2 regions of the Sedimentibacter sp. MB31-C6 genome follow, and region 2 is predicted to be linked to the other one. Evidence: a T-box and tRNA genes for the amino acid it is inferred to sense, from the RefSeq annotation. Region 2 holds a T-box; the other holds one or more tRNA genes.
What was found. A T-box is a leader RNA that pairs with one kind of tRNA and senses whether it is charged. The one in region 2 lies ahead of trpS (tryptophan--tRNA ligase), so its partner is inferred to be a tRNA-Trp.

Region 1: it encodes a tRNA-Trp, which carries the amino acid that the T-box ahead of trpS (tryptophan--tRNA ligase) is inferred to sense. The anticodon was not compared.

Annotation. Positions count from the first base shown of each region.
Region 1 covers NZ_CP142396.1:2,727,568-2,737,952, reverse strand. Annotated here, with positions in the region: gene spoIIP (stage II sporulation protein P) at 1-600, opposite strand, end outside; gene gpr (GPR endopeptidase) at 691-1,626, opposite strand; gene rpsT (30S ribosomal protein S20) at 1,856-2,119, shown strand; gene holA (DNA polymerase III subunit delta) at 2,286-3,320, opposite strand; gene U8307_RS13175 (DNA internalization-related competence protein ComEC/Rec2) at 3,286-5,664, opposite strand; gene U8307_RS13170 (ribonuclease H-like domain-containing protein) at 5,788-6,753, shown strand; tRNA gene U8307_RS13165 (tRNA-Phe) at 7,008-7,083, opposite strand; tRNA gene U8307_RS13160 (tRNA-Ile) at 7,090-7,163, opposite strand; tRNA gene U8307_RS13155 (tRNA-Ile) at 7,182-7,258, opposite strand; tRNA gene U8307_RS13150 (tRNA-Pro) at 7,269-7,345, opposite strand; tRNA gene U8307_RS13145 (tRNA-Trp) at 7,369-7,442, opposite strand; tRNA gene U8307_RS13140 (tRNA-Ser) at 7,530-7,616, opposite strand; tRNA gene U8307_RS13135 (tRNA-Ser) at 7,621-7,709, opposite strand; tRNA gene U8307_RS13130 (tRNA-Lys) at 7,715-7,787, opposite strand; tRNA gene U8307_RS13125 (tRNA-Gln) at 7,806-7,880, opposite strand; tRNA gene U8307_RS13120 (tRNA-Gln) at 7,912-7,986, opposite strand; tRNA gene U8307_RS13115 (tRNA-Arg) at 7,991-8,067, opposite strand; tRNA gene U8307_RS13110 (tRNA-Gly) at 8,081-8,154, opposite strand; tRNA gene U8307_RS13105 (tRNA-Gly) at 8,158-8,232, opposite strand; tRNA gene U8307_RS13100 (tRNA-Tyr) at 8,350-8,434, opposite strand; tRNA gene U8307_RS13095 (tRNA-Thr) at 8,438-8,513, opposite strand; tRNA gene U8307_RS13090 (tRNA-Asp) at 8,517-8,593, opposite strand; tRNA gene U8307_RS13085 (tRNA-Val) at 8,672-8,747, opposite strand; tRNA gene U8307_RS13080 (tRNA-Glu) at 8,756-8,830, opposite strand; tRNA gene U8307_RS13075 (tRNA-Met) at 9,195-9,271, opposite strand; tRNA gene U8307_RS13070 (tRNA-Met) at 9,301-9,376, opposite strand; tRNA gene U8307_RS13065 (tRNA-Leu) at 9,382-9,469, opposite strand; tRNA gene U8307_RS13060 (tRNA-Asn) at 9,502-9,576, opposite strand; rRNA gene rrf (5S ribosomal RNA) at 9,699-9,815, opposite strand; rRNA gene U8307_RS13050 (23S ribosomal RNA) at 10,027-10,385, opposite strand, start outside.
Region 2 covers NZ_CP142396.1:374,015-384,399, reverse strand. Annotated here, with positions in the region: gene U8307_RS01895 (S-layer homology domain-containing protein) at 1-1,268, shown strand, start outside; gene U8307_RS01890 (hypothetical protein) at 1,396-2,097, shown strand; gene cobO (cob(I)yrinic acid a,c-diamide adenosyltransferase) at 2,117-2,632, opposite strand; gene U8307_RS01880 (DegV family protein) at 2,677-3,525, opposite strand; T-box leader at 3,651-3,847, shown strand; gene trpS (tryptophan--tRNA ligase) at 3,911-4,912, shown strand; gene U8307_RS01870 (amidohydrolase) at 4,938-6,101, shown strand; gene typA (translational GTPase TypA) at 6,258-8,075, shown strand; gene U8307_RS01860 (S-ribosylhomocysteine lyase) at 8,132-8,617, opposite strand; gene U8307_RS01855 (sigma-54 interaction domain-containing protein) at 8,740-10,134, shown strand.

The DNA of each region.
Region 1 (10,385 bases), 660 kb from region 2:
TATACCAACCACATTATAATTTTCATCCTTAGTATGATAATTAAATTCATTATAAGGCAAATAAGATTCAGTTCCATGAGTATGATATAATACAATATTAAAATTATCATTAATAGAAGCAGCGTCAATTGACATATCCCTTGGAACGCTGCTTCGTGAAGAAGGTGATTCTATGACCTTGAAAAAATTTTCTTTACGATTATTAGCCAAATATACTTCAGTCTCTGCTAAGTCGCTATAATCATATTCTTCTTCGTATATTTTTAAATCACCTTCTGAATTATTATCTCTGTCAACAGTTTTGAAAATCTCTTTTGATTTTGCATCATGATTTTCTATCATAATAGCATCATCTGTTTCTTTAAATGTTTCTTCTAACAAGATATTGAAATATGACATTATTTTAGTAATAACATTCTCCTTATCTTCATCCCCCTCTCCTTCATAATTAATGGATATGGTTGTAACTTCTTTTCCTGTCTTTCTAGCCTCGGATAAGTTGTACACATAGCTATATCCTGCAAAAAGTACAGTTAAGCATAAAATAGACATTGCCATATAAAATTTTGTTCCACTGTTATTCCTTCTACGTCTTCTCATAATTTCAACTCCACATATTTTCTCAAAAGTAATATATTAATGTATATGTGTATTGTTTCCGGAATAACACTGTTAATTTTTACAATTATATTACGATTTCAGTTCGTAACCCGGATGGACAGCCCTATTAATGGATTCAGAAAGAAGATCTGATAAATTATCTATTAACTCATCAACACCACTTGGTGTAACTATAGATTCTCCATACATCGGGCTTAAAATTTCTTTAATAAACATATGTTTTTCATTATATTCTAAGTCACTTAAAATTCCCATAATTTGACCTACATCATCTGTTTTATCTTTCAATGTTTCTTCCATCATTTCTATTGTATCATTGACTATAGTTGCAGTATCTACAACTGTTGGAATACCTATTGCAATAACTTTTGTTCCTACAGTATCTTTATTTAATGAGCCTTGCATATTACCTATTCCAGATCCCGGCTCGATTCCAGCATCTGTTATTTGTACTACTGAACAAAGTCTTCTCATTTTACGTGATGCAAGAGCATCTATAATTATAATCACAGTAGGTTTTATTTTTTCAACAACACCCACTATAGTATTGATAGTTTCAATACCAGTGGTTCCTAATACTCCAGGCTCCAAAATAGAAACTTCGTTGAAATCATCATCAAATTCTTTATTATATGCCTTAAAATACTGTCTTGTAACCTTTATTTTATCTGTTGTTCTTGGCCCTAGTGCATCTGCTGTAATATTTCTATTTCCTAACCCTACTACTAAAACATTTTCATGTTTTATATTTACCATATCCTTAATGCTTTTAGCTAAAATTTCAATAACTTCATTCCTTGAATTCTTATTTAAATCCTTTAAGCTTTTGGTTTCATATGTAACATACTTACCCATTTTCTTACCTATAGCCTTTTCTGCATCCTCATCAATAATTTCCAGTTCTACAACTTCTCCATGTTCATAATTTCTTGTTTCTAATTTAATTCCTTGAACTTTTTGTGCTAATGATTCATTTGCTTCATAAGCTAAATCTGTTCTATACATTTTAACCTCCATTTACTTACAATAATATTTTATAAATACAACTCTTATATTTTTTGTTTTAAATACATATTACTTGCATAATAGGTTTATTATTTAATTTTTTTATTTTTTTATTCTTTACTATTGATTTTTGTTTAATTTACCTGTATAATTGATTTGCTGTCTAAAATATTATCACTTTATAAAAATAATGTGTTAAAATATTAATCGTTCTAAGGAGGTGAAGATTTTGGCAAATATTAAGTCTGCTAAGAAAAGAATATTAGTAATAAATAAAAAAACTGAAGTAAACAGAAGCAGAAAGTCTGAAATCAAAACATATATTAAGAAATTTGAAGCAGCAGTATCTGATGGAAATTATGAGCAAGCTAAAGAATACTTAACAATATGCGAGAAAAAACTTTATCAAGCCGCTGCTAAAAATACAATTCATAAAAATGCAGCTTCAAGAAAAGTAAGTAGATTAACGCAAAGATTAAACAAAATTGCTTAATTTAGTATAACAAATTCAGTTGGTGGGATTCCCACCTCTGAAACTAACAGTAAGATTCATCAACTAACCTCATAGTCTAAAATGTGGTGTTAGTTGATGAATCTCTGAAAATAAAAAAAAGACCGAATCTTGGTCTTTTTTTATTTCTTCATTAATAACTGATTAGTTATTTAATTATACCATTAGTTATTAATTCTATACCTATTCTTTTATCAATTTCTCCTACCTTTATTTTTCTATCTATTTCTATGAATTTTACCATATATTTTTCTATTTGATTTAAAGTAAGTTTTTTAGATTGTTTTTCTAATTTTGATGCAACAAATTTTTTAATTTTCATTTTTTTCATTATTTCATTAAAGTTATAATTTTTAGTTTTTAACAATACATATTGATAAATCATTCTATATTGCCTTACAATCATATGTATTATATATTGCTCTGAAGTATTATTTAGAAGCATTTCCTCTAATACCTCGAATCCCTTATCTTTATTACCTTCACAAATATTGTCTACAAGTTTAAAAATATTACTTTCAATTGATTTAACCATTAAATTATCTATATCTTCTCTTTGTATCCTTTTACTTTCCATTGAATAAGATAAAAGCTTGTTAACTTCATTATTTATTTCATATAAACTTATATTACTTTCATACTCTAAATAGCCTGAATTATTTGCAATGTAATCTGCATCAGATAAACTAATATCAATTTTATTTCTTTTAAACTCTTCTAATATATATTTAGATAATTCTGCCTCATTAAGTTTATTTATTTCAAAAATACAATTCCCATTTTTTAACTTCTTGACTGCTTTTTTTCTTAAATCCGGCTTACCACCCTTAATAAGAAAAATTATAATATATGAATCATATCCTTTATCAATAAAATCTAAAGTTATTTCCTCTTCCTTCTTATTCAGACTTCCTGTTGAAGTTAAAAACGATGAATTTTTTATAATACATAGTTTCTTATTTGTCATAAAAGGAAAAGTTGATACGAATTGTTTAAAACTATCAAAATTGTTTTCTAAATTTTCAAATTCTTCATAATTCATATCTTCATAGTTCTCATCAATATACATTTTCTTTGTTAGTTTCACAATTTTATCTATCAAGAATTCTTCAATTCCGTATATTAGAACGCAATTAGGCATTTTACTTTTATTGATTAAATCTAAAATAATTTTGTAACTCATAATACTCCTCTTTCTTATATCCAATTATCCAAGTTAATAGTAAAATAAATAAAATGACTTTAGGTATTATCCAAATAAAATAAAGTTCATAATAATTATCTGATTTTTCTCCACTATATGTACTATAATATATTTTGTCTTTATTTAAAATAAAATTAATTTCTCCATGTTCAAAAGTAGATAATATTATACTATTAACTTCTTTATATCTTTTTAATGCTTCTTCAGAAGGTATTCCATAATTATTCTTACCATAACTCACTACAGCAAATTTAGGTCTTACAGCATCAATTAAATCCTTCGTAGAAGAAGTTTTACTTCCATGATGAGGTATTGTCATTATATCGGACTGTTCTAAATCATTTAGAATCATATATTCAACCTCAGATTCAATATCACCAGTAATCAATATGTTTTTATCATAATATCTAAAAAGTATAACCATTGATGTATTATTTCTGCTATTAGCAACATAATTTTCTATAGGCCATATTACTTTAATTTTAACTTTGTCATCAATGATTAAATTGTCATCTTTTTTTAAAATTTTAATATTTGCATTAATATCCTTATTACTTTCTGTTGAAAATATTTTATCTACTCCAATGTCACTTTCAAGTAAATCAATTAACCCTGAATAATGGTCCATATCCCAATGACTAATAAAAACACAATCAATTGAGTTTACTCCATTTTTAGTCAAATAAGGTATAACTGTGTACCTTCCTATATCCTTATTACTAGTACTACCACAATCAATTATAAAATTGTAATTTTTATAAGATATAGTAGAAAACAAACCTTGTCCCACATCTATAAAATTAAAATATATACTGCTATCAAACATAGGAACTACTATATATGTAAAGAAGTAAAATAAGAAAAAAGAAGTAAAAAAATACTTTCTACAATTGCTATTTTTATTGTTATATAAGTATAACATAAAAAATATAAAAATGTAAAAAAATATAACGAGAGGAATAGGTAATGTAGGTATCGAAATACCGTTAAACGGAATTTTGTTAGTTAAATTAATCATATACCGAAAACTATACAAAAAATAATCAAAGACTTTAAATGGAATTATCATAAAGTATGGTACTATGCCATTTAAAATTATTAATACAAAACTTTTTATTAGCATTACCATAAATAACGGTAATAGAAGCAAATTATAAAATATCCCTAATAAAGGAATATAATTAAAAAAATAAGCTACTACTGGTAAAGTAAAAATATATAGAAACATGAACCTATTTATGTACTTTAAAATAGTTTTTTTTGTTTTCATATATCTAAGAATATATTTACCATATATAATGAAACTTAAAGCTGACGAAAATGATAATAAAAATCCTGCTTCAAAAATCCAAAATGGATTATAAATAGTCATAATTAATGCAGCCATTGCTATAGAATTTAATGAATTATACTTTCGATATAAAATTTCTGAACCAAACAAAAAAGTAAACATGATTAAAGTTCTTATAACTGAAAGAGGAAATCCTATTAAAAAGCCGTAAAACCACATTAAGGACCATGTTAATAACCAACTGATCCTTATATTAAAACCAATTAATCTAAAAATATATAGAAAAAATGCATATAGTAATCCTATATGCGTACCAGATACTGCAAATATATGAGCCAGTCCTATTGATTTGACATTATTATAAAAATCTTCATCCAAATAATTAATATCTCCCAAAATTACAGACAATATTATCTCTGCATTTTTATTATTTAATCTATTAAATAATAAATTTGTAGTATAATCTCTAAAATTATTTGAAATATTATTTAAAAATGAATATTTTTCTTCTAAAACTGTAATATCACTATTAGCAAAAATTGTTGCTTGTATTTTCATGGACCTAAGATAATTTTTATAATTAAAAAGCATATGATTGTTACTAGTACTTGGATCAGTTACTCTTCCATTAAATTTAATTATACTATTTTCTTTTACATCAATATCTTTATTGATATAAATTATTGTATTCTCCTTATAATTCATCTTGTTACCCTTTATTTTAATAACCGATGCATTTAAGCTATAATATCTTGAATTTGGATTTATCTTGTTCTTAGTTTTAATTTCTGCAATTACCTCAATATCTTCATTAATATATTGTGTTAAATTTGAATTTGCATTATAATAACATGTAAAGAATGATAATGCTAAAAAAGTTATAATAACAATGTTGTATATATATTTTTTATTTAGTAAGGACTTATATAAAAGAATAACAAAAACAGCTAAGAATAAATGAAAATATATATTTAATTCAAAGGCAATAATACCTAAAGCATATATTAAAAAAATAGAAACTACAATATACATAATTATCACCACAAATTTGATCTTATCTTATATTACCATATTTTAGTAATTAGTCAAAATAATTTTATAAGATAGCGGGAATCTCATTTGATTCGTTATAATTTATTGTAGATTGGAGGAAAAATGATAGTAAATTGTAACAAGATAAACAACAACTTATCTGATAATCTTTATATAAATAAATTACTTAAAGATTCTTTTTTTTTAGATATTGAAACAACAGGACTTTCTCGCAAATTTTCAATGATAATTTCAATAACGGTAATGTTATACATTGATAATAATTTTAAAATATATCAACTATTCTGTGAAAACAAAACTGATGAAAAAGAAATACTTAAATATTTAAAAGATTTAATAAATGACAAAAATTTTGTTATTACTTATAATGGAAACAGCTTTGATATTCCCTTTTTAATTGGCAAATACTTACAAAATGAAATCACTTTTGATTTTAATAAATATATTAAAATTGATTTATATAATGATATGCGTCATGTTAGAAATAAAATTCAAATAGAAAATCTTAAGTTAAAAACTGTAGAAAGATATTTTAATATAAAAAGAGAGGATGCCATTTCTGGACAAGATGTAACAGTTTTATATGAAGCGTATAAAATAGATCCTAAAAAAGAATTTTCTTTTTTAATACTTCAGCATAATTATAAAGATGTTTACAATCTCAGTATGTTATTTAATAATATATTTAGCTTATATGATGAAACATTATTTTATAATGGTTTAATTGTGAAAATCAATTATACAGATTTTAGTATTAAAAAAAATACATTGTATGGCAAATTCTATATAATATCTAAATTTAAAGCTGATTATATACATCCTTCTTTGAATTTTGATTTAAAATTGAACTCACAAGATCAGATATTAGATATTCAAATATCGGTAGGCTTTTACAAAGATGAGAAAGTCAAGGAATTTTATTATATAGATAATAATGATTTTAACATAAATACATATACTGCTATAAAAGGAATAAAAAATAATCTCATACCAATAAAAATCAATGATAAATTCTATACTCAAAATATAATAAATATCACAAAAAAAATTCTTGATTCATTATTCTAATTTTATTTAATCAATATAATTTTCTATAATGTATGTAATCTAAGGATATAAAAAGAGTTGCTTCGCAACGCCGCTAGGGGGACCTATGTCCCCCTTCGGCGTAAAAATGCTTTATTAAAGCATTTTTACTGAGCACCCCCCTTAACGGCAAGGACGTTCCGTCCTTTGCAATCCTCGTTTTTTATTATATAGGAAAGGAGAACTTTCCTATATAATAAAAAAACTTATATTCAAAGAATATAAGTTTTTTAGTATGGTGCCCAAACGCGGAATCGAACCACGGACACGAAGATTTTCAGTCTTCTGCTCTACCGACTGAGCTATCTGGGCATGCAGTGGGCCTTCAAGGATTCGAACCTTGGACCTACCGGTTATGAGCCGGGCGCTCTAACCAACTGAGCTAAAGGCCCTAGAAAATTAATTTCTAGTGGTGGGCTTAGATGGACTCGAACCATCGACCTCACGCTTATCAGGCGTGCGCTCTAACCACCTGAGCTATAAGCCCCTATTAAATATGGTCGGGGCGGCAGGATTTGAACCCGCGGCCCTCTGGTCCCAAACCAGATGCGCTACCAAACTGCGCTACGCCCCGCTAATAAATTACACCTGCTAAAATGGCAGGGGATGAGGGAATCGAACCCCCACTAATGGTTTTGGAGACCACTGTCATGCCACTTGACCAATCCCCTATTTTTCATGCATAATAAACATATTTAGAAAGTGACATTCTATCTGTTAACTACACTCCTATAGAGTTGCCCTAAAGATTAAAATGACGGAGAAGGAGGGATTTGAACCCTCGCGTCCTTATCAGACCTACTCCCTTAGCAGGGGAGCCTCTTCGGCCACTTGAGTACTTCTCCAAAATGGCGGAGAGGGTGGGATTCGAACCCACGCGGGCTTACACCCAAACGGTTTTCAAGACCGCCTCGTTATGACCACTTCGATACCTCTCCATTAGTGATCCATCGGCGATTCGAACGCCGGACACCTTGATTAAAAGTCAAGTGCTCTGCCTGCTGAGCTAATGGATCAAAATACTAAAAATTAAATGGCTGGGATGGCAGGATTCGAACCTACGAATGCTAGAGTCAAAGTCTAGTGCCTTACCACTTGGCGACATCCCAATGAATTTTAAATTAATTAATGACTACTATATGGCTGGGGTAGAAGGATTTGAACCCACGAATGCCAGAGTCAGAGTCTGGTGCCTTACCGCTTGGCGATACCCCAATAATGGTGCACCCAGGAGGATTCGAACCCCCGGCACACGGATTAGAAGTCCGTTGCTCTATCCTACTGAGCTATGAGTGCGCAATGTAATTATTGGAGCGGGTGAAGGGGATCGAACCCTCGCAACCAGCTTGGAAGGCTGGGGCTCTACCACTGAGCTACACCCGCATATGGAGCGGAAAACGAGATTCGAACTCGCGACCCTCGCCTTGGCAAGGCGATGCTCTACCACTGAGCCATTTCCGCATATACAGTTTCATGTATGAAATTTGTTAATTTCATTCAACTTGTGCAAATTTGACTTTATTGACTCACCATCAATTTCTTCTTCCTTACGGTAGAAGAAATTGGGCTAGTCATATTTGGTGGAAGAGATTGGATTCGAACCAATGAAGGCAGTGCCAACGGATTTACAGTCCGTCCCCTTTAGCCTCTCGGGAACTCTTCCATATGGAGCTGGTGGGAGGACTTGAACCCCTAACCTACTGATTACAAGTCAGTTGCTCTACCAATTGAGCTACACCAGCATGTGGCGACCTGGAAGGGGCTCGAACCCTCGACCTCCAGCGTGACAGGCTGGCATTCTAACCAACTGAACTACCAGGCCGCAATTATTTTAGATTGGGGACATTCCTCAGGCTACAAAGACTATCTTTATATTAGAGGTGGTACCCTTTCTTCTATATGGTGGGAACAATAGGGCTCGAACCTATGACCCCCTGCTTGTAAGGCAGATGCTCTCCCAACTGAGCTATGCTCCCACATATAATGGTGACCCTACCGGGATTCGAACCCGGGTTACCGCCGTGAAAGGGCGATGTCTTAACCGCTTGACCATAGGGCCTTAATCTCGCAGTCTCATTCACCATTTTCTTTGCTCCTTATGTCGCAGAAATTGGGAATTCGGTGCGAATGACCTACCAACAATTTCTTTCTCCCTTACGGTCGAATAAATTGGGTTAGGGCATCTTGCAGTCTCATTCACCATTTTCTTTGCTCCTTACGTCGCAGAAATTGGGAATTCGTTGCGAATGACCTACCAACAATTTCTTTCTCCCTTGCGGTCGAATAAATTGGGTTAGGGCATCTTGCAGTCTCATTCACCATTTTCTTTGCTCCTTACGTCGCAGAAATTGGGAATTCGTTGCGAATGACCTACCAACAATTTCTTTCTCCCTTGCGGTCGAATAAATTGGGTTAGGGCATCTTGGTAGCGGCGAACGGATTTGAACCGCTGACACTGCGGGTATGAACCGCATGCTCTAGCCAACTGAGCTACGCCGCCATGTTTTTTTGCAGTGTAAACCGCATATTTGGTAGCGGGAGCTGGACTTGAACCAACGGCCTCCGGGTTATGAGCCCGACGAGCTACCAACTGCTCTATCCCGCGATAAATGGTGCCGAAGACCGGACTCGAACCGGTACGATTTTGTGGATCGCAGGATTTTAAGTCCTGTGCGTCTGCCAATTCCGCCACTTCGGCATAATTTAGAAATATTATTTACATCTTGTTTATGGCTCCGAGGGTGGGGCTCGAACCCACGACCTACCGGTTAACAGCCGGTTGCTCCACCATTGAGCTACCTCGGAACAAGCGCTGTCTCATTCACCAATTTCTCTGCTCCTTACGTCGCATAAATTGGGAATTCGTTGCGGTTAACCTACCAACAATTTCTTTCTCCCTTGCGGTCGAATAAATTGGGTTAGGTTATACCTGGCGACGTCCTACTTTCCCAGGCAGTTACCCACCAAGTATCATCAGCGCTGAAGAGCTTAACTTCCGTGTTCGAGATGGGAACGGGTGTGTCCTCTTCGCTATTGTCACCAGATTCGTTTATAGGTTTTGAACCGACTTTTTAATAAGCCATGCCCTAACAACAAGCGCAGTCTCATTCAGCAATTTCTCTGCTCCTTACGTCGCATAAATTGGGAATTCGTTGCGGTTGACCTACCAACCATTTTTACAGAAAAACCATCTGAAAAATGGGGTTAGGGCATACAAAATTACATAGGAAAACATGATTCGACATTATTTATATTAAGGTCAAGACCTCGACCTATTAGTATTACTCAGCTTAATACATTGCTGCACTTTCACCTGTAACCTATCTACCTGTTAGTCTATCAGGGGTCTTACTTACTTGCGTAATGAGAAATCTTATCTTAGGGTCTGTTTCGCGCTTAGATGCCTTCAGCGCTTATCTTTTCCAGACTTAGCTACTCAGCCATGCTCCTGGCGGAACAACTGATACACCAGCGGTCTGTCCATTCCGGTCCTCTCGTACTAGGAACAGCTCCCTTCAAATTTCTTACGCCCACGACGGATAGGGACCGAACTGTCTCACGACGTTCTGAACCCAGCTCGCGTGCCTCTTTAATGGGCGAACAGCCCAACCCTT
Region 2 (10,385 bases):
TAGATTCATCGGCAGTTGATATACAAAAAAATATTGAAAATAAATATGGTGTGAATGTAATAGTTTCAGATAATATTAATGAAAATGATTTAATTGAAAGTTTTAAAATACTAGAATGTAGTTTAGAAAAATTCTTTGAAGGTATAATTAAGGAAATAACTGATTATTATTTAACTAAAGGTATAGAAACAAATATTATTATTAAAGAAAAAGAAAATATTATTGATTTAAATGCTAATTATAAATTAACTGATAATTCTATTAATTTGTATATAAATATTTTGACTAACAATTATTTTGGTAAAACTTACTCTACTTCAAGTGATGGAATAGTACACGAATTAGGTCATTTTATAGGCGATTATTTAATTGAAATTTACAGTTATGATAAATTAAAAAGTGATTTTGAATTACTAAATAATGGTTATGAATATGGCAAGTGGGGAAAGGATTATAATAAAGTATTTGTAAATAAACATTCAGCAAACAGTTTGCATGATGATATTGCAGATTTAATATGGTATGTTGAAGTTAAACCAGATGATTTGAGAAATGTTAATTATGGCAAAAAAGAAATAATACATAAAAAGGTAGTATATTTAGCAAATCTCTTTGATGAAACTTTTGATTCAATAAAGGGAGATACAAAACTATGGCTTGAAGCTGTTCCCACTACACCTGATAAATGGGCGCTGGAAACAATTAGTGTTATGACAGAAGAAGGATTAATACCTGACGATTTTGATGGTAAATATGGAGCTTATATAACAAAAGAAGACTTTTATATTTTGTTAATAAAATTGGCAAAGGAAAAATTAGGAGAAGAAGACTTTTACAATAGTTTTGATATGGTGATACCTGAAAAAGGCATTAAGCTTAATCCAATTAATGGAGAAATAGTAATTGAAGATAAAGTAGACAAAATATATAATATAAATTCTACAAAATACGAGGAATATATTTACGACGCATATAAATTTGGATTAATTCAAGAAGATGACGATTTGAATTTAGGAACTCCGATAACAAGATTAGAAGCATCCAAACTTTTAGTTTTAATGATTGATAAACTTGGAATAGATATTTCTAATTATGAAGAGGTCGAATTTTCTGATATTAAAGGTATAAGTGATATAGATAAACCGTATTTGTATTTTGCAGTTAATAAGGAAATAATTAAAGGTGATGGAAATAAACTAACGCCTTATGAATATTGTACTTATCAAGAAGTATATATAATGCTAGATAGGGTATGTGATATTTTATAAAAGTTCATATGATAAAATTATAAATAAAGCAGAGTAGCCTCTGCTTTATTGTTTCTAGCTAAAATTATTGTTCATTTGCTTCATTTTTTATGTTATAATGGTAAAAATAACAAGAGGGTTAGTATAAATGTTGGACTTAAGAAGTTTTGTAATTGGCATTGTTATCATGCTTAAAAAGTACACATGTGTTGATATTACCATATATTCTGAATACAATGAAGAAGATTTTAAAAATGGAATAATGTTATTGCCCTTATTAGGTTTAGTAATAGGTTTTTTCGCATACCTTATTTCTCTATTAAAATTTTTTTATGATGACTTTTTTGTTAGCATACTAATTATTACATATTATATAATAATTACTAAAACAACTAATTTTAAAGATACATATAAAACTTTAAACTATATAATAAAACCAAAAAATCAATCAGAACAAATATCTGGTATAATCGGGATAATAATTTTATGCTTAATTTATTTTACAATTATAAGGCTTGTTCCAATTACATCTTTGATTATAATGCCTGTCGTAGGATATAGTGGGTTAATAATATTAAGTACAGTTTTTAAAAGAAATAAAGAAGGCACTACTATAATGAAATATTGCAGTAAATATCACAAGATAGTAGCTTTTAGCATTTCCTTTATATTGGCTTCACTGTTTAATTATAAATTAGTAATTCCGCTATCAATAACTTATATGGTTTCTGGTGCTATAGTAAGTATAATTGATAAAAAAATAAAGCTTCTTCCTAGTTCAATAGAAGGCTTCATTATAGAAATTATACAAGTAATATTTTTAATTATAACATATCTTATTAAAATATAAAGCTGATAATTTATCAGCTTTAATGATCTATACCGTCTCTTGATAAAACTCCTTGGCTATAATAATGTTTCACTTCGACCATATCAGTTACTAAATCAGCTATATCAATTAACTCTTGAGGTGCATATCTTCCAGTTAACACTACTTCTGTATTAGATGCTTTACTTTCTAATATTTTTATAACATCAGTAACATTGAAAAGTTTAAAATATAAAGCAATAAAAATTTCATCTAATATTATAAGGTCATAATCCCCATTTGAAAGTATTTCATTGCATTCATTTAATCCTTGTTTTGCTGCTTGAATATCTTCATCTTTAGGTAGCTCGTTAATAAAGCATCCTTTGCCATATTGTTTAATAACTAGGTTATCAAAATAACTTTCTAATTTTGTTTCATTATATTTCATATCTTTTACAAATTGTGCAATAAAGACTTTTTTTCCAGATAAAACAGCTCTTGCTGCCAGTCCGAAGGCAGCGGTTGTTTTCCCTTTTCCGTTACCAGTATATATATGAATATAACCCTTTTTCATATTTCACCTCCGATGTTCAGATTTAGCTGAACAAGTTTACTTTTTTATTTAAGATAATAGCCAAAACCTACAGTGCCTTCTCCGCAATGACTTGATATTACACATCCAATAGAATATTCATGAAATTTTGTTATTCCTGTTTTTTCAATTAATTGATTTTTTATTTCATGTCCCTCTTTTTCATTACCAACAGCATAAGCAAGATGTATTTCATCAAATAAAATTTTGTCTTTATCTTTTTCAGCTTCGTCAATCATTATTTTAATTGCCTTTTTTTTACCTCTAGTTTTTTTCCATACATCTAAACCATCAGCAGACATGCTAATAATAGGTTTAATACCTAACATGTTTCCAAAAATTGCTTCTGTACTACTACATCTTCCACCCATATGTAGATAATCCAAAGTATTAATTGTGAAAAATAACTTATAATTTGGTACAATTCTCCTAATTTCTTTTGTTACTTCTTCAGCTGTCATTCCCTTATTGGCAAAATTGTAAGCATTACGTACTAATCCTCCTATTGCGCCACACAAATTTAATGAATCTATAATATGAACTTTATCATTACCAAGATGTTCAGCAGCTAATTTTGCGTTTTGTATGGTTGTAGAAATTTTTGAAGATAATCCTATGTATATAACAGATTTACCATCATCAACAAAAGGTTTAAATTTATTGTAAAAATCTATTGGGGAAGGGGCAGATGTTTTAGGTAATATTTTTCTTTCTTTTACCATTTTAAACATATCAATTGGAGTTATATCAATACCATCTCGAAATGAATCTTCTTCGAAGGTTACAATTAATGGTATTATCCCAACATCCATTCTTTCGATTTCGCTAAAAGGTAAGTCGCAAGTACTATCAGAAAATAATTTTATATTACTCATATATCCCTCCATTTATCCTAATAATATAATTATAATATCATAAACCTTAAATGTACATAAAGAAAATGAAAAGAAATGGAAATATAATTTTTTTTTTGACAAATATATTTTATTGTAGTATAATTTTTAAAACTATGATTAAGATTAGTAATTAGTAAAAAATGTTCTAGAGAGCTGAAAAATGGTGGAATTCAGTACATGAAAACTAATGAATGGACTTAGGAGTTTCTGACTGAAAAAAGTAGGTTTAGACGTATTGTGCGTTAAACAAAAAGTGCCGTAATGGAATTAAGGTGGTACCACGGGTTTTCTCGTCCTTTTGTGGAAGAAAGCTCGTTTTTTTGTTTTAATAAAAATTTTTTGTATTATAAATTAGGAGGTAAAAATGGAGGATAAAAAAGTTATATTTAGTGGAATGCAGCCATCAGGTTCACTAACATTAGGTAATTATTTAGGAGCATTAAAGAACTGGGTTAATCTTCAAAATGAATATGACTGCTATTACTGTGTTGTTAATATGCATGCTATAACTGTTCCAAAGGAGCCAAAAGATTTAAGAAAGAATACCCTTGAGGTGTTAGCTAACTATATAGCAGCAGGTTTAGATCCTGAATTGGTAACATTATTTATTCAATCTCATGTTGCTGCTCATGCAGAGTTGAGCTGGGTATTGAATTGTTTTACTTATTATGGTGAATTGGGACGTATGACTCAATTTAAAGATAAATCAAAGAAAATGGAAAGCAATGCTATAACTGCTGGATTGTTTACATATCCAACACTTATGGTTTCAGACATATTACTTTACCAAACAGACTTAGTTCCAGTAGGTGAAGATCAAAGACAACATCTTGAGTTAACTAGAGATGTCGCACAAAGATTTAATAATCGTTTTAGTGAAACATTTAAAGTACCTGAACCTTTTATATCTAAAGATGGTGCAAAAATTATGAGTCTTCAGGATCCAACTAGTAAAATGTCTAAATCAGATGCTAATGAGAATTCATATATACTTTTAATGGATAAACCTGATGCAATAAGAAGAAAATTAAAAAGAGCAGTAACTGATTCAGAAGGAGTTGTTAGGTATAATGACACTCAACCTGGGGTTAAAAATTTAATCAATATATATTCTAAAATAACTAATAAATCATCACAAGAAATTGTATCAGAATATGAAGGTAAGGGTTATGCAAAGTTTAAAGATGATATTGCAGAAATTATCATAAATGAGTTAAGTCCAATACAAGATAAAATAGATTATTTACTAAAAAATAAAGATTATTTAGAAAAAATTTATATATCTGGTGCAGAGAAGGCAGAGAAAGTAGCAAGAAAGACATTAAGAAAAGTATATAAAAAAGTAGGATTTATTCCAAGATTTTAATTGTTGAATAAATTAGGAGGACATGATGATACTAATAAAAAATGGATTTATAAAGACTATGGCCGGTGAAGATATTGAAAATGGTCAAATTCTTATTGAAGATGGTAAAATTAAAGCTGTAGGTAAAGATATAGAAGTGCCCATTGATGTTGAAATAATTGATGCAAAAGGTTGCCTTGTAACACCTGGTTTAGTTGAAGGACACTGCCACATAGGTATGTGGGAAGAAGGTATTGGCTTTGAAGGTGAAGATGGAAATGAAGATGTGGAGCCTATTACACCACATCTTAGGGCAATTGATGGAATTAATCCAATGGATCAAAGTTTTAAGGATGCTATAGGAGGAGGAGTAACTACTACTGTTACAGGACCAGGAAGTGCTAACGTAATAGGTGGACAGTTCCTTGCTATGAAGACTTATGGCAATAGAGTTGATAAAATGATTATTAAAGATCCTGTAGCTATAAAAATTGCTTTTGGAGAAAACCCTAAAAGAGTGTATAGTGAACAACATAAATCGCCAGTAACAAGAATGGCAGTTGCAGCAATGCTTAGAGAAACTTTGTATGAAGCTAAACAATATATGATAGAAATAGAAGAATCAAAGGATGATCCTGATAAAAGACCAGATTATGATTTAAAGATGGAAGCTTTACTTCCTGTTATGAAAAAAGAAATACCATTAAAGGCTCACGCTCATAGAGCCGATGATATTTTTACTGCATTACGTATTGCAAAAGAATTTGATGTTAATATAACTTTAGATCATTGTACTGAAGGCCATCTTATTGTAGATGAATTAGCAGCAGAAGGTAAGCCGTGTTTAGTTGGACCAACATTAGGATCTAGGTCAAAAGTAGAATTGAAATATAAAAGCTTTGAAACACCTAAAATATTAGTAGATGCAGGAATTAAAATTGCCATAATAACAGATTCAAATGTAATTCCTATAGAATATTTAAGTATGTGCGCTGGGTTGGCAGTTAAGGGTGGGCTGTCAGAAGAAGACGCATGGAAGGCTATAACTATTAATCCAGCAGAAATAATAGGTATTGATGATAGAGTTGGTAGTATAGAGGTTGGTAAAGATGCTGATATAGCAATATTTAGAGGCAATCCTTTAATAGATTTAAACTATGAAACAGAAATGACTATAATCGATGGAAAAGTAGTTTATAGCAATAAGTAAATAATAGAAGAATTTATGTTGTAAATTGTTAGGGGACGCATTTTATGCGTTCCATTTTTGAATTTAATAAAAAATATTAGAATATTTATAAAAAAAACTTGCAAAATATCAAAAAAAAGAATAAACTATCTGAGGTATATGAAAGGATAGGATAATATGAAGAAAGAAATAATTAATATAGCAGTAATAGCACATGTAGATGCAGGTAAGTCCACTTTAGTAGATGCCTTTCTGCAACAAAGTAAAGTATTTAGAGAGAATCAAGAAGTAGTACAACAAATAATGGATTCCAATGACATAGAACGGGAAAGAGGAATAACCATTTATTCAAAGAACTGTTCAGTTATGCATAATGACATTAAAATAAATATAGTAGATACACCTGGACACGCTGACTTTTCATCTGAAGTTGAACGTATTATGAAAACTGTAGATACAGTAATATTATTAGTTGATTCTATAGAGGGACCTATGCCACAAACAAGATTTGTATTGCAGAAGTCTTTAGAAATTGGATTAAAACCGATATTATTAATAAATAAAATTGACAAGAAAAATAATCGAGCTGAAGAAGTAGTTGACATGGTTTTCGATTTATTTGTTGAGTTAAATGCAAATGATGAACAATTAGATTTTCCTATATTATATGGAATAGCAAAAGAGGGAATTGTTCAGTATGAGTTAGACCAACCTAGTGAAAATATTGATCCTTTATTTGAAACTATAATTAAACATGTAGACCCATATCCTAATAGAAATAATGATGATTTACAAACTCAAATTTCATCATTAGGTTATGATGATTATATTGGAAGACTTGGTATTGGTAGAGTGACTGCTGGTACTATTAAAGAAGGTCAAACAGTTTCAGTTGCAAAAGCCGACGGAAGTGTTGAAAAACAAAAAATATCAAATATTTTTGTTTATGAAGGATTAAAACGCATTAGTGTTACTGAAGCTACTAGTGGCGAAATTATTGTAATTTCCGGTATTCCAAACATATCAATAGGTGACACTATATGTAATGAAAATAAAGTTGTTCCAATGGAATCAATTAAAATTGAAGAACCTACATTATCTATGAATTTTTTAATTAATACATCACCTTTTGTTGGATTGTCAGGTAAATATGTTACGACTAGACATTTAAAAGCAAGACTTGAAAAAGAGTTAGAAGTAAATGTTGGGTTAAGAGTTGAACCTTTAGAGAGTGTAGATGGCTATAAAGTTTCAGGAAGGGGAGAACTTCATTTATCAATACTTCTAGAGAATATGAGAAGAGAAGGATATGAAGTATCAGTCTCAAGACCAGAGGTAATATTACATCGGGAAGATGGTGTAGTTAAAGAGCCTATTGAAAGAGTTATAGTGAATGTTCCAGAAGAATATTCTGGATCTGTAATATCAAAGCTTAACTTAAGAAAAGGTATGATGGAATCAATGACTCCAGATGGAAATTATGTAAAAATAGAATATATGGTTCCAACTAGAGGTCTTCTCGGCTATAGAACTGAACTTATAAATGATACTAGAGGCGAAGGAACTATGGTAAGAAGCTTTGATCATTACGATAAATATAAAGGTGAAATACCACAAAGAACAAACGGAGTTCTTGTTTCTAATGATCAAGGGGAAGCTATTGCATATTCTCTCAATAATTTAGAAAGTAGAGGAACTTTATTTATAAGTCCCGGTGAAAAAGTATATGAAGGTATGATTATAGGAATGAATGCTCGTGGGGAGGATATTGTAGTAAATCCTACTAAAGCAAAAAAACAATCTAATACAAGGTCATCTGGGGCAGATGATGCTATAAAGCTTGCACCACCTAGAATTATGACATTAGAAACAGCTTTGGAATTTATAAATGATGATGAACTTGTTGAAGTAACACCTGACAACATTCGAGTAAGAAAAAGATATTTAAGTGAAATAGAAAGAAGAAAACAAGGAAACAGATTAAAAACTAATTAATTGTTGGGGGACGTATTGCATGCTCAATTTGGGATGCATACAATGCATCCCCTACATCAAATATTATTTGGATAATTTAAATTTTCTTCTTTTAGATTACATAGTACTTCATCATAATATTTAGCAGCCTCATATTTAGCCATGTTAAGATTCATATCTAAGTAATTTCCACAGGATTTTGCATCAGCTCCTGGCAAATCACCTTCATAATTTTTAATAAATTCAAACATTTCTTTAATTATATCCACTACATCTTTAGAATCTAAGTTACCTTTAAAAATAACATAAAAACCAGTTCTACATCCCATAGGTCCAAAATATACAGTAAGTTCATCATAAATAGAATGATTTCTAAGGAAAGTTGCTCCTAAATGTTCCATTGCATGAAGTTCAGCTGTATTAATAACAGGTTCTTTATTTGGTTCTTTCATTCGCAAATCAAAAGTAGTTATAATGTTTTCTCCAACTACATCTTTTCTTGAAACATAGATACCTCGTTTTAAATTCAAATGATTTACTTGAAAACTCTCTATTTTTTTCATATTGGTCTCCTTACTATTTATTATATAATTTTACACTGATAAGTCGCAAATGTAAACTACCAAGATTGAAAATCCATTATTTATATGCTATAATAAAATATAATCCAAAAATGGAGGATATAATGAAAGCAAAAGAGTACATGGCTATACTGCAAAAAATTTTGCAGTTAGTTGATGAGGGTGTACACGTTTTAGATAAACATGGAAATACGATAATTTATAATGATTCAATGTCAAAGTTGGAAAAGATGGAAACTAAGGATGTATTAAAAAAACCCTTCAGTGAAGTTTTTGGTAATTTAAACAGCGAAAATAGTACATTACTAAAGGCTTTAGAGACGAGAACAAAGACTACTGAACAAAAACAAACTTATTTAAATAAGGATGGCAGGGAAATCACTACAATAAATACTACTTTTCCAGTAATTATAGATAATGAAATCGTTGCCGCTGCAGAAGTTGCAAAAAATATTACTAAAATACAAGAAATGTCACATAAAATATTAAAACTACAAAATGAAATAGAAAAACCTGCAAAAGCTAAATCTAAAAAAGTTAAAAAGTATAACTTTAATAATATTATTGGACGTAGTAGCAACTTTGTAGAAATTATAGAAAAATCGAAAAAAGCTTCCAAAAATTCAGCTTCGGTATTTATTTATGGTGAGACAGGAACAGGTAAAGAGTTAATAGCACAAAGTATACATTATGAAGGACTTAGAAGGGATAAGCCTTTTATTGCACAAAATTGTGCAGCACTTCCTGAATCTTTATTAGAAGGTTTGCTATTTGGAACAACAAAAGGGGGATTTACAGGAGCCGTTGATAGATCGGGACTTTTTGAACAAGCAAGTGGTGGAACCCTTCTTTTAGATGAAATTAATTCTATGCCTTATGAGTTACAAGGGAAACTTTTAAGGGTATTACAAGAAAATTATATAAGGCGTGTAGGAGGTACTAAGGATATACCAATAGACGTGAGAATAATTACTACTAGCAATGAATCTCCTGAGTATATATTAGAAAATGGAAAGGTTAGGAAGGATTTGTTTTATAGACTAAATATAATTCCTCTTTACATTCCACCACTTAGAGAGAGAAAAGATGATATATTAATTCTTTCTGATATGTTTATCAATAAACATAAAGAGAGATTTGCTAAAAGAGATTTAAAATTAAATGATGAAGCTAAAGAAAAACTTCTTAATTATGATTATCCTGGTAATGTAAGAGAGTTGGAGAATATAATAATGGCTGCAATGAGTATGGCAGATGATGAAGAATATGAGATAACAGTAGAACATTTAAATATACATGAAACTGATAGGTTTAGTTCAGTATATAGTATTAAAGATATTGAAGAAGTAGGAATGGATTCATATTTAAGTAATTTAGAGAAGGATATTATAATTAAAACTTTAGGAGAATATAATTTCAACATAACAAATGCTGCTAGGAAATTAAAAATAAAAAGACAAACATTACAACATAAAATTAAAAAATATAAGATAAGATAAAAAGAGTTGCTTCGCAACACCCGCTAGGGGGACCTATGTCCCCCTTCGGCGTAAAAATGCTTTATTAAAGCATTTTTACTGAGCACCCCCCTTAACGGCAAGGACGTTCCGTCCTTTGCAATCCTCGTTTTTTATTATATAGGAAAGGAGAACTTTCCTATATAATAAAAAATATAAAAAAGCAAAAATATTTGCACAAGCAGCAAATATTTTTGCTTTTTTATAAATATACCGATTTGAATTTTTATTAA